One region of the Streptomyces sp. NPDC101237 genome, then DNA from elsewhere that is predicted to be linked to it. Evidence: predicted binding sites of a transcription regulator. Region 1 holds the regulator's gene; the other holds the start of a gene.
The links. The regulator HspR, encoded in region 1, represses chaperone genes until heat shock. The targets are predictions, from matches to a motif close to TTGAGNNNNNNNNNCTCAA.

Region 1 (6,716 bases):
GGCCATTCCACCCCCGGTTTGCTGCCTCTTCCGCAGCGCAACTATGAGCGGTCGGGACCGGGTCCGCAACACGGCTCCCCTCGCACCGGGCATCGGAATACCCCGGTACGTCCCCTATCTCCCGGCCTCCGCGGGCCGTTCCGCAACAAGATGACAACGGTGTCCACGGGCCGCGCCGGCCTCGTGGACAGCGCTTCCCACGGGTGCCCGCCGGACGCCCGCGAAGCCCGGTCCGGACGCCCCGCGGAGGCCCGGTCCGGACGCCCCCAGGAGGCCCGGTCCGGCCTCGCCTGGGGGTGCGGGAGACCCCCAACTCCCCTAAGGGGAAGGGGCGTCAGGGGAGGGCCGCTCGCGGGCACGTCACGCGGCGGAAGCGGCGGCGACCGCCTCGTCACGGGGCCGCCCGCAGGCTCCTCCACGGCCGACGGCGGCCGTGGAGGTCCTGACCTCTCCGTGCGCCCGCGGGGGCCTACTTGAGGCCGGCCTGCGCGCAGGCCGTCTTGTAGGCGGCGGTGCAGATCTGCGAGACCTTGTAGATGCCGTCGGCGACGACGGTGTCCTTGATCTTGCTCTTCGTCACGGCGCTGACCTGAACCAGCTGGGCCGGGATGTCCTTGGTGGTCGGGCTGTCGACCTGGTCCTGGGTGAGCGCGTCGAACTGGATGTCCTTGCCCTGCACCTTGTAGACGGCCATCTCGGCCGCGGCCTCGGCCTCGTTCGGGTAGGGCTTGTAGACGGTCATGTACTGCTCGCCGATGAGGATCCGCTGAATGGCGTCGAGGTCGGCGTCCTGGCCGGTGACCGGCGGCAGGTTGGTGATGCCGGCCGCCTTCAGGGACTTGATGATCTCGCCCGCCATGGCGTCGTTGGCGGAGTAGACGGCGGCCACGTTGTCCTTGCCGATCGCGTCGATGGCCTTGGTGACCTCCTTGCCGGCGGTCGGCGGGTCCCAGTCCTTGGTGTCGAAGGAGGCACCGGAGGGGATGTCCACCTTGCCGGACAGCTCGGACATCGCACCCGTCTTGAACTGCTTGGCGTTCGGGTCCGTCGGCGAGCCGTTGACCATGATGACCTTGTCGGAGGTGTCGGCGTCCGGTCCGAGCCCCTCCAGCAGCGTGCGGGCCTGCACCTCGCCCACCAGTTCGTTGTCGAAGGAGACGTAGGCGTCGATCGGGCCCTCGGCGAGACGGTCGTAGGCGATGACCGGGATGCCCGCGGCCTTGGCCTTCTTCACCTCGCCCGCGATGGCGTGCGAGTCGACCGAGTCCAGGATGATCACGTCTACCTTGTCGTCGATCATCTTCTGCATCTGCTCGGACTGCTTGGAGGCGACCGAGCCGGCGTTGGCGTACGCGATCCGCCCCTGCTTGTTGGTGAGCTCCGCGATCTTGGCCTTCATGATCGGGTAGTCGAAGTTCTGGTACCGGGTGTTGACGATGTCCGGCATCAGGACACCCACGGTGATGTCGTTGCCCTTGGTCGGGCTCGCGGTGGTCGACGACCCCGTCGCGTTGAGCACGCCGCAGCCGGCGAGCGAGAGGGTCATCGTGGACGCGGCCACAAACATGGCTATACGACGCATTCGGGGGCTCACTTCAGGTGCGTTCCGGACTTGGGACTGCTTGCGACCCAGATGTCTGAAAAGACAACGCGTACGCCATACCCGGCGTCAAGCGGAACCACTTAACGAGTGCGCAACACTACGCTCCGCTGTGTCTGTGAAGGCGATGCGGAATCGCCTGCAAACACTCTTTACGGACCCTCCATCCAAAGGGAGTTCATGGGAAGGTAAAGATCAGCACATCCAACTCCTCTGCTCATGAGTCGACTACGGCGACGGCCCTCTCCGTCGAGACGGAAACGGCCAGAGGATCGAATGAAGCCAGCCAGACGCTCCGCGGCCGGCGCCGTGGTGCTCGCCACCGCCGCCACCCTGCTCGGCGGTGCCGCCGGGGCCGCCCCGGCGGAGCGACGACCTGCACCGCACCGGTCTGCCCACGGCAGTTGTTCGCGAACACCACGTTCAAGGGCGCCCCGAAGAAGACCGGCTGCGACTCCACGATCAACGAGAGCTGGAGCGGTGCCCCCGCGTCCGGTCTGCCGCGGGACGACTTCGGCGTCCGCTGGACGGTGACCCGCGACTTCGGCTCCGGCGGCCCCTTCACCCTCGCCGCCTCCGGACTCGACGGCATCCGGGTGTACGTCGACGGCGCCCGCGAGATCGACCTGTGGAAGAACACGGCCGCCACGGTGAGCGGGAGCGTCGCCGTCACCGTGCCCGGGGGGGGGCGGCACACCCTGCGGATCGACTACGTCAACCGGACCGGCGCCGCCAGGGCACCGCCTCGTTCCCCGTGGACACCACCGTGGCCGGGGACGAACTGGGCCTCCCCTGCTACCGGGTCGTCCGCCTGGACGCCTCCGGCGCCGAGGCGTCGGTCACCGAGGCGGCCTACGGCATCCGGGAGTACCGACCGCACGCCGAAGGGGCCCGGAGGACAGGTCCTCCGGGCCCCTTCGCACGCGTACCGCCGGTCCTCGGCCTTGCTAGTCCTTGGCCTTCTTCGGCCGCCACACCACCAGCGCGCTGGTCTGCTGGACCTCCTGGTACGGGACCAGGTCGCGGCGGTACGAGGCGTGCACCGCCGCTTCGCGCTGGCGCATCGCGGCCGCGGCGCCGTCCAGGGCCGCTTCCATCTCGGCCATGCGGGCCTGGAGGGCGGCGACCTGGTTCTCCAGTTCGATGATGCGTTTGATGCCGGCCAGGTTGATGCCCTCGTCCTGCGACAACGCCTGCACCTGACGGAGCAGTTCGATGTCGCGGGCCGAGTAGCGGCGGCCCCGCCCGGCCGTGCGGTCGGGGGAGACCAGGCCCAAGCGGTCGTACTGGCGCAGCGTCTGCGGGTGCAGTCCGGAGAGCTGGGCCGCCACCGAGATGACGTAGACCGGGGTCTCCTCGGTCAGTTCATACGGATTGCGTCGACGGCCGTCCATCTCTGTCATGCTCCCTTCGCGGCCTCGAACAGCTCGGCCCGCGGGTCCTCACCCGCGGTCACCTCGCGATACGCCTCCAGCGCGTCACGAGCATTCCCCGACAGGTCCTTCGGAACACTCACCTCGACGGTGACCAGAAGGTCGCCGCGGGTGCCGTCCTTGCGGACCGCGCCCTTGCCACGGGCGCGCATGGTGCGGCCGTTGGGCGTGCCCGGCGGCAGCTTCAGGGTGACCGGCGGTCCGCCCAGGGTCGGGACCCTGACCTCGCCGCCGAGTGCCGCCTCGGCGAAGGTCACCGGCACGGTCACCGTGAGGTTGTCCTCCTTGCGGCCGAACACCGGGTGGGTGTCGACGTGGACCATGACGTACAGGTCACCGGCCGGGCCACCGCGTTCGCCGGGTGCGCCCTTGCCGCGCAGGCGGATGCGCTGGCCGTCCGTCACCCCGGCGGGGATGCGGACCTGCATGGTCCGGGACGACTTGGCGCGGCCGCTGCCCTTGCAGTCCGGGCAGGGGTTCTCCGCGATCAGGCCGCGGCCCTTGCAGTCCGGGCAGGGATCGGTGAGCGAGAAGCCGCCGCCGGATCCCCGCGCCACCTGGCCGGTGCCGACGCAGGTCGGGCAGACACGCGGTGTGCCGTTCACGTCGCCGGTGCCCGAACAGGCCTTGCAGGGGGCCTGCGAGGACATCCGCAGCGGGACCGTGGCGCCCTCGATGGCCTCCGTGAAGCTGAGCGTGACCTCGGACTCGATGTCCTGGCCGCGCCGGGGCTGGGTCCGCGGACCCGCACCGCCGCCCCGGTTGAACAGGCCCCCCAGGACGTCACTGAAGCCGCCGCCGCCGCTGCCGCCGAAGCCGCCGCCCTGGGCGCCGCCTCCGAAGAGGTCGCCCAGGTCGAAGTTGAAGTTGCCGCCGCCCGCGCCCGGCCCCGGGCGGAAACCGCCGTTGCCGAAGAGGGCGCGTGCCTCGTCGTACTCCTTGCGCTTCTTGGTGTCACCGAGGACGTCGTTCGCCTCGGAGATCTCCTTGAAGCGCTCCTCCGCCTTGGCGTTGCCCTTGTTGGCGTCCGGGTGGAACTCGCGGGCGAGCTTCCGGTACGCCTTCTTGATCTCGGCCTCGGTGGCGTCCTTGGGGACGCCGAGGACCTTGTAGTAGTCCTTCTCGATGAAGTCCTTGGTGCTCATCCCCGACGTCCCTCCTTCCGCTCGGTCCGTATGACGTCAGCCCTCCTCAGGGCCGTTGTCCTTCTCGTCGCCGGCCGCCGGGGCCTCGTCGGCCCCCTCGGCCTTGGCCGGGGCCGCCCCCGGCTGCGGTTCGGCGACCGCCACCCGCGCGGGGCGGATGGTGCGCTCACCGATGCGGTACCCGGGCTGCAGAATCGCCACGCACGTCGTCTCGGTGACGTCCGGCGCGTAGCTGTGCATCAGCGCCTCGTGGATCGTCGGGTCGAAGGGCTCGCCCTCCTTGCCGAACTGCTGCAGGCCCATCTTCGCCGCGACCGTCTCCAGCGACTCGGCCACCGACTTGAAACCGCCGACCAGTTCGCCGTGTTCCCGCGCGCGGCCGATGTCGTCGAGCACCGGCAGGAGTTCGGTCAGGAGGTTCGCGATGGCGATCTCCCGGACCGTGATCCGGTCGCGCTCCACCCGGCGGCGGTAGTTCTGGTACTCGGCCTGCAGGCGCTGGAGGTCGCCGGTGCGCTCGCCGAGGGCGGTGCGGACCTGGTCCAGCTGCGCCGTCAGACCGGCCAGCTCGCTCGTGTTTGCGTCCCCGGCCGGGGCCGCCCCCTGTGCGGGAGCGGCCTTCGGCTCGGCGTCGTCGGAGGTGGCGCCGGAGGGGACGTCGGGCTTCTCCTCGAAGCCCGGGGTCTCCTCCGTCACGCGGCACCGTCCTTGCGCTCGTCGTCGACGATCTCGGCGTCCACCACGTCGTCCGCGGCGTCACCGGCGTCACCGGCGGGCGCGCCGGCGGCACCCGAGGCCTGGGCGTCGGCGTACATGGCCTGGCCCAGCTTCTGGGAGACGGCCGCGACCTTCTCGGTGGCGGTGCGGATCTCCGCGGTGTCCTCGCCCTTGAGCGTCTCCTTCAGCTCGGCGATCGCACCCTCGACCTCGGTCTTGATCTCGCCCGGGACCTTGTCCTCGTTGTCCTTGAGGAACTTCTCGGTCTGGTAGACGAGCTGCTCGCCCTGGTTGCGGGTCTCGGCGGCCTCGCGGCGGCGGTGGTCCTCCTCCGCGTACTGCTCGGCCTCCTGGCGCATCCGGTCGACCTCGTCCTTCGGCAGCGAGGAGCCGCCGGTGACGGTCATCTTCTGCTCCTTGCCCGTGCCCAGGTCCTTCGCGGTCACGTGCATGATGCCGTTGGCGTCGATGTCGAAGGCGACCTCGATCTGCGGGACACCGCGCGGGGCCGGCGGCAGACCGGTCAGCTCGAACATGCCGAGCTTCTTGTTGTACGCCGCGATCTCGCGCTCGCCCTGGTAGACCTGGATCTGCACGGAGGGCTGGTTGTCCTCGGCGGTGGTGAAGATCTCGGACCGCTTGGTCGGGATCGTCGTGTTCCGCTCGATGAGCTTGGTCATGATGCCGCCCTTGGTCTCGATGCCGAGGGACAGCGGGGTCACGTCGAGGAGCAGGACGTCCTTGACCTCACCCTTGAGGACACCGGCCTGGAGGGCGGCGCCGATGGCGACGACCTCGTCCGGGTTGACGCCCTTGTTGGCGTCCTTGCCGCCGGTCAGCTCCTTGACGAGCTCGGCCACGGCGGGCATACGGGTGGAGCCGCCGACGAGGACGACGTGGTCGATCTCGCCGAGCTGGATGCCGGCGTCCTTGATCACGTTGTGGAACGGCGTCTTGCAGCGCTCCAGCAGGTCCGCGGTCAGCTGCTGGAACTGGGCTCGCGTGAGCTTCTCGTCCAGGTGCAGCGGGCCCTCGGCGGACGCCGTGATGTAGGGCAGGTTGATCGAGGTCTCGGTGGACGAGGACAGCTCGATCTTGGCCTTCTCGGCGGCCTCGCGCAGACGCTGCAGGGCCATCTTGTCCTTGCCGAGGTCCACGCCGTGGCCGGCCGCGAACTGCTTGACCAGGTAGTCGACGACGCGCTGGTCCCAGTCGTCGCCACCGAGGTGGTTGTCGCCGTTGGTGGCCTTCACCTCGACGACGCCGTCACCGATCTCCAGGAGGGACACGTCGAAGGTGCCGCCGCCGAGGTCGAAGACGAGGATCGTCTGGTCGTCCTTGTCGAGGCCGTAGGCGAGCGCGGCCGCGGTGGGCTCGTTGACGATGCGCAGGACGTTCAGGCCCGCGATCTCGCCGGCCTCCTTCGTCGCCTGGCGCTCGGAGTCGTTGAAGTAGGCCGGGACGGTGATGACCGCGTCGGTCACCTTCTCGCCGAGGTAGGCCTCCGCGTCCCGCTTCAGCTTCTGCAGGATGAAGGCGGAGATCTGCTGCGGGTTGAAGTCCTTCCCGTCCAGCTGGATCTTCCAGTCGGTGCCCATGTGACGCTTCACGGACCGGATGGTGCGGTCCACGTTGGTGACCGCCTGGCGCTTGGCGACCTCGCCGACCAGAACCTCGCCGTTCTTGGCGAAGGCGACGACGGACGGCGTGGTCCGGGCACCCTCGGCGTTGGTGATGACGGTGGGCTCGCCGCCTTCAAGAACGCTGACGACAGAGTTAGTCGTGCCCAGGTCGATGCCGACCGCACGTGCCATGGTGAAT
Region 2 (6,716 bases), on a different contig from region 1:
AGGCCGAAGACGGCATGCGCACGCCACCGGCCGGCGGCACGCCGTGTGACCCCGCGTCGTGTCGCGCCCCGCGCACCGGCCGTCTCTGGCATATCTGGGATCCCCACCTCACCCCACGGAGGCACGTCATGTCCGTGCACAGACCCGCCCCCACTCTCCTCACCGGCCTGCTCGCGCTCCTGGTCGCGGCGGTCTCCCCGGTCCCGGCCCACGCCGACTCGGCCGCCCCCGCGCGCGGTTCGGCGTACATGGGCATGGGCGTCCTGGCCCACGACGGCCAGAGCGGCACGCCCAAGAGCAGCGACGCCACCCAGACCGAGGGCGTCGACGTCTCCGGCCACCAGGGCAACGTCGCCTGGCCCACCCTGCTGAAGAGCGGGGTCAAATGGGCGTACACCAAGGCGACCGAAGGGACGTACTACACGAACCCCTACTTCGCCCAGCAGTACGACGGCTCCGACGACGCGGGCATGATCCGCGGCGCGTACCACTTCGCGACCCCGGACACCACGAGCGGCGCCGCCCAGGCCGACTACTTCGTCGACCACGGCGGCGGCTGGTCCAAGGACGGCCGGACCCTGCCCGGCGCCCTCGACATCGAGTGGAACCCGTACGGCGCCGCCTGCTACGGCAAGTCCACCGGCGCGATGGTCAGCTGGATCACCGACTTCCTCAAGACCTACAAGGCGCGCACCGGCCGGGACGCCGTGATCTACACGGCCACCAGCTGGTGGAAGGACTGCACCGGCAACTACGGCGGTTTCGCGGCCGCCCATCCGCTGTGGATCGCCCGGTACGCCTCGGACGTGGGCACGCTGCCCGCCGGCTGGTCCTACTACACGGCGTGGCAGTACACGTCGTCGGGACCGACCGTCGGGGACCACGACAAGTTCAACGGGGCCCTCGACCGGGTGGTCGCCCTCGCCAAGGGCTGATTCCGCACGAAAGCCGGAGGGCCCGGGCCCCCTCGCGGGGACCCGGGCCCTCCTTCTCCGGCAGCGTCCGTCACGCCGCTGCCGGAACCTCCGGCACCGCGCCCTGCGTGGCGGGCACGAGCGCCAGCTCCAGGACCTGCCGGACGTCGGTGACGGCGTGGACGTCGAGCTTGTCCAGCACCTCCGCCGGGACGTCGTCCAGGTCGGCCTCGTTGCGCTTGGGGATGATGACGGTCGTCACCCCGGCGCGCTGGGCGGCGAGCAGCTTCTGCTTCACGCCGCCGATGGGCAGCACCCGGCCGGTCAGCGAGACCTCGCCGGTCATGGCCACGTCCGTGCGGACCAGGCGTCCCGACAGGAGGGAGGCGAGGGCCGTCGTCATGGTGACGCCGGCGCTCGGGCCGTCCTTGGGGACCGCGCCCGCCGGGAAGTGGATGTGCACGCCCCGCTCCTTCAGGTCGCCGACCGGGAGTTCCAGTTCGGCGCCGTGCGAGCGGAGGAAGGACAGGGCGATCTGCGCGCTCTCCTTCATCACGTCACCCAGCTGACCGGTCAGGGTCAGGCCCGCCGCGCCCGTCTCCGGGTCGGCCAGCGACGCCTCCACGAAGAGGACGTCGCCGCCCGCTCCGGTGACCGCGAGACCGGTCGCCACACCCGGGACCGCCGTACGGCGCTCGGCCGGGTCCTGGGCGGACTCGGGCACGTGGTGCGGACGGCCGATCAGCCCCCGCAGGTCCTCTTCCCCGACCGTGAACGGCAGCTCCCGCTCACCCAGTTCGTGCTGGGCCGCGACCTTGCGCAGCAGCCGGGCGATCGACCGCTCCAGGGTGCGCACGCCCGCCTCCCGGGTGTACTCCCCGGCGAGCTTGCGCAGCGCGCTCTCGTCGAGGGCCACCTCGTCCTCGCCGAGGCCGGTCCGCTCCAGCTGGCGCGGGAGCAGGTGGTCACGGGCGATGACGACCTTCTCGTCCTCGGTGTAGCCGTCCAGGCGGACCAGCTCCATCCGGTCGAGCAGCGCCTCCGGGATGGCCTCCAGGACGTTGGCGGTCGCCAGGAAGACGACGTCCGAGAGGTCGAGCTCGACCTCCAGGTAGTGGTCGCGGAAGGTGTGGTTCTGCGCCGGGTCGAGGACTTCGAGCAGGGCGGCCGCCGGGTCGCCCCGGAAGTCGGACCCCACCTTGTCGATCTCGTCCAGCAGGACGACCGGGTTCATCGAACCGGCCTCCTTGATCGCGCGGACGATGCGGCCGGGCAGCGCGCCGACGTAGGTACGGCGGTGGCCGCGGATCTCGGCCTCGTCCCGGACGCCGCCGAGGGCGACCCGGACGAACTTCCGGCCCATCGCGTGCGCGACGGACTCGCCGAGCGAGGTCTTGCCGACACCGGGCGGGCCGACGAGCGCCAGCACGGCACCGCCGCGCCGCCCGCCGATGACCCCGAGCCCCCGGTCGCTGCGGCGCTTGCGCACCGCCAGGTACTCGGTGATCCGCTCCTTCACGTCCTGGAGACCGGCGTGCTCGGCGTCCAGGACCGCCTTGGCGCCCTGGATGTCGTACGCGTCCTCGGTCCGCTCGTTCCAGGGCAGTTCCAGGACCGTGTCCAGCCAGGTCCGGATCCACGAGCCCTCGGGCGACTGGTCGCTGGACCGCTCCAGCTTGTCGACCTCCTTGAGAGCGGCCTCGCGGACCTTCTCCGGCAGGTCGGCGGCCTCCACCCGGGAGCGGTAGTCGTCGGACTCCTCGCCCTCCTTCTCGCCGTTCAGTTCGCGCAGCTCCTTGCGGACCGCTTCGAGCTGGCGGCGGAGCAGGAACTCGCGCTGCTGCTTGTCGACGCCCTCCTGGACGTCCTTGGCGATCGTCTCGGCCACGTCCTGCTCGGCGAGGTGGTCGCGCAGCTGCTGGGTGGCGAGCTTCAGCCGGGCCACCGGGTCGGCGGTCTCCAGCAGTTCGATCTTCTGCTCGGTGGTCAGGAACGGCGAGTAACCGGAGTTGTCGGCGAGCGCGGAGACGTCGTCGATGGCCTGCACGCGGTCCACGACCTGCCAGGCGGCGCGCTTGCGCAGCCAGGCGGTGGCGAGGGCCTTGTACTCCTTGACCAGTTCGGTGACGTGACCGGGCACCGGATCCGGGACGTTCTCCTCGATACGGGTGCCCTCGACCCACAGGGCGGCACCCGGACCGGTGGTGCCGGCGCCGATGCGGACGCGGTAACGGCCGCGGATCAGCGCGCCCGGGTCGCCGTCGGCCAGCCGGCCGACCTGCTCCACGGTGCCGAGCACACCGGTGCCCGGGTAGCTGCCGTCGACCCGCGGGACCAGCAGCACCCTGGGCTTGCCGGGCTCGTTGCGGGCGGCGGCCTGGGCGGCCTCCACGGCGGCACGTACATCGGGGTCCTTGAGGTCCAGCGGGACCACCATCCCGGGCAGCACGACCTCGTCGTCGAGCGGCAGCACAGGGAGGGTGAGTGATGCGGACGTGGAAGCCATGATCTCCCCTTCGGCATTGAACTTGAGCTATGCCGACTCAATGCATGTGAGCCACTGAATGTTCCCGGGGCCGCGTTCGCTGTGAGCGATCGCCCGCTGACCTGCCGACACCGCGAGAACACCGACCGCCGCGCCCTCATTCCGGGTGGGTTCACAGCACCCCCGAAGGGGCGCGGGGAACGGCGCGACCAGCCACGACGGCGCGGCACCGGCCATGCCACCCGAGGCGGCACCGCCCCCCGGCAAGGGCACCGGCGGTCAGGAACCGCCGAAGCGCCGGGCCCCGGAGACGTCGGCCGGCCCGGACTGCGCGTGTTCGCGGTGCCAGCGGCGCACCACCGGCCACAGGGCCGTCCCGATGGACAGCGAGATCAGGTGACCCCAGTTGGTCACCGGGTCCTGGAAGGCGACCAGGTCCATGACGAGGCTGTAGCCGACCAGCGCGAGCAGCGGCCGGCCCAGCCACGGGGTGAGCAGGCCGCACAGGGCACCGACGCCGGCGGCCACGCCGTAGCTGATGCCGTAGTCGAGGCGGTGCAGGGAGGTGCCGGGAAGCCGGCCGGCCAGGACCGCCAGGCCCACCGGGATCTCGGTGGCGAGGGTGGCCAGCACGTGGCCCGCCAGGAAGACGAGGATCGCGCGGGCGCCGCCCATCCGCCGTTCCAGGGCGGTCAGGACGAGCACGAAGGCGACCGCGTACGGGGAGAGCAGGCCGCCCGCGACCCACATCGCGCTGGCCAGCAGGACGAAGGCCGGCGTGCGCGACAGGTGGGCGACGTCGGTGCTGGAGTCCTGGTAGACGGCGTGCAGCAGGCCGGGTCCCGCGTACTCGGCGAAGAGCGAGGTGAGGGCCAGGAGCACCGTGTAGAAGAAGGTGACCGGCGTGCCGGCGGGCGTGGGCAGCAGCCGCCAGGGGCGCATCGCCGGGACGGTGCGCGGGATCACCGCCGCCGGGAGGGCGAGCGGGCCGCGCTGCCGCGGGAGCCCGTCCAGCAGGACGGCGGCCTCGGCGGTGGGCACCGGTGCGGGCGCGCCCGCGGGAACGGGCTGCGGCACGGGCGGCGACGCGGCCCCGGCGGTCCGTTCCACGGTCAGGCGCTCCTTCCGTCTCACCTCGCCAGCCTTGGCCGTCCCCCGACCGGCTGTCTATGACCGAAGCCACCCGGCGAGCGATTCACAGGATTTTCTGAAGAACCGTGCGGCGTTGCGAGGAACCATACGAGCCGCCCGCGGCCGCCCCCGGACGCGAAGCGCCGGGCGGCCCCTCGAACGAGTGACACCGGGACCACCGTCCGACACCCGTAATTCGCGTGGCCGCAAAGCCGCGTTGGGGCAGGATGGCCGGCATGGCGGACATCATCGACAGGACCTCCGCGGACGACGGCCCGCCCGTGGTCCTGGACCGGCGCGAGGGACCGTACGGCGAGGTGGTGCTGCGCCGGCACGGCGGGCTGCTGCAGATCATCGCCAACGGCTGCTTCCTGATGGACACCTCCGACGGCCGCTCGGAGCGGCTGCTCGTGGACGCGGCCCTGCACGCGCTGGACGGACGGGCGGGACCGGCCGTATTGATCGGCGGTCTGGGCGTGGGGTTCTCGCTGGCGCATGCCGCGCGGGATCCCCGCTGGGGCCGGATCACGGTGGTGGAGCGGGAGCCGGCCGTCGTCGGCTGGCACCGGGAGGGCCCGCTGTCCCCGCTCTCCGCGGGCGCGTTCGCCGATGCGCGCACGGAGATCGTCGAGGACGATCTCGTCGCCTACGTCAATGAGACTTCCGACACTTTCGACGCGTTGTGCCTGGACATCGACAACGGACCGGGCTGGACGGTCGACGAGGACAACGAGGGCCTCTACTCGCCGGCCGGACTCGCAAGCTGTGCAAGAGTGTTGAAGCCGGGCGGGGTGCTCGCCGTGTGGTCCGCCCAGCCCTGTGCCGCGTTCGAGGAATCCTTGCGGAATGCCGGGTTCAAACAGGTGCGTACCGAAGAGATCCCGGTTGCCCGGGGCGTTCCGGACGTCGTTCACCTCGCCGTCCGCCCTGGATAGCGAGTGCGCCGCCTGTCCCCGTAGGGTGCATCCCTGACGCGGATCATTCAAGCGTCAATCGCAGTCATGGGATCACCCCACTGGTTCCGGAAAGCACACAGGGGCGGGCGATGGAGCAGACACACACCTCCCACAACGGCACGGCGACGGCTTCTCCGGGCGCCCAGCGCCGGGTTCTGGTCGTCGAGGACGACGCCACGATCGTCGACGCCATCGCGGCCCGCCTGCGCGCCGAGGGATTTCTCGTGCAAACCGCGGGCGACGGACCGGCGGCCGTCGACACCGCCGAGGCCTGGCAGCCCGACCTGCTGATCCTCGACATCATGCTGCCCGGTTTCGACGGCCTGGAGGTCTGCCGCCGCGTGCAGGCCCAGCGGCCGGTGCCGGTGCTGATGCTCACCGCGCGCGACGACGAGACCGACATGCTGGTCGGCCTCGGGGTCGGCGCCGACGACTACATGACCAAGCCGTTCTCCATGCGGGAGCTGGCGGCCCGGGTGCACGTCCTGCTGCGCCGGGTGGAGCGGGCGGCCGTCGCGGCCTCCACGCCCCGGTCCGGCATCCTGCGCCTCGGCGAGCTGGAGATCGACCACGCGCAGCGCCGGGTGCGGGTGCGCAGCGAGGACGTGCACCTCACGCCGACCGAGTTCGACCTGCTGGTGTGCCTGGCCAACACCCCGCGCGCGGTGCTCTCCCGTGAGCAGCTGCTCGCCGAGGTCTGGGACTGGGCGGACGCCTCGGGCACCCGCACGGTCGACAGCCACATCAAGGCGCTCCGGCGGAAGATCGGCGCCGAGCGGATCCGCACCGTGCACGGTGTGGGCTACGCACTGGAGACACCGACGCCATGAACGCCGGGCCGGCCGGACCGAGGGGCCCCGGGGAGGAGCCCTGGGGCACCGTGCGCCCGTTCTCGATCAAGACCAAGCTCGGCGCGCTGGTCGTCGTCTCGGTCCTGATCACCACGGGCCTGTCGATGATCGCGGTGCACACCAAGACGGAGCTGCGCTTCATCACGGTCTTCTCGATGATCGCCACGCTGCTGATAACGCAGTTCGTGGCGCATTCGCTCACCGCGCCGCTGGACGACATGAACGCGGTGGCCCGGTCCATCTCGCAGGGCGACTACACGCGCCGGGTGCGCGAGAACCGCCGGGACGAGCTGGGCGACCTGGCCGAGACGATCAACGTCATGGCCGACGAGCTGGAGGCCCAGGACCGCCAGCGCAAGGAGCTGGTGGCGAACGTCTC

Region 2: a site for HspR is predicted at 3,443-3,461, ahead of lon (endopeptidase La). Genes of this name have one in related genera too.

Annotation. Positions count from the first base shown of each region.
Region 1 covers NZ_JBIWNY010000020.1:151,454-158,169, forward strand. Annotated here, with positions in the region: gene ACIRQ9_RS28270 (sugar ABC transporter substrate-binding protein) at 470-1,582, opposite strand; partial or broken gene ACIRQ9_RS28275 (PA14 domain-containing protein) at 2,005-2,313, shown strand; gene ACIRQ9_RS28280 (heat shock protein transcriptional repressor HspR) at 2,548-2,994, opposite strand; gene dnaJ (molecular chaperone DnaJ) at 3,000-4,178, opposite strand; gene grpE (nucleotide exchange factor GrpE) at 4,215-4,874, opposite strand; gene dnaK (molecular chaperone DnaK) at 4,871-6,709, opposite strand.
Region 2 covers NZ_JBIWNY010000045.1:17,825-24,540, forward strand. Annotated here, with positions in the region: gene ACIRQ9_RS38475 (lysozyme) at 129-935, shown strand; gene lon (endopeptidase La) at 1,006-3,420, opposite strand; gene ACIRQ9_RS38485 (rhomboid-like protein) at 3,679-4,509, opposite strand; gene ACIRQ9_RS38490 (spermidine synthase) at 4,767-5,465, shown strand; gene ACIRQ9_RS38495 (response regulator transcription factor) at 5,576-6,316, shown strand; gene ACIRQ9_RS38500 (ATP-binding protein) at 6,313-6,716, shown strand, end outside.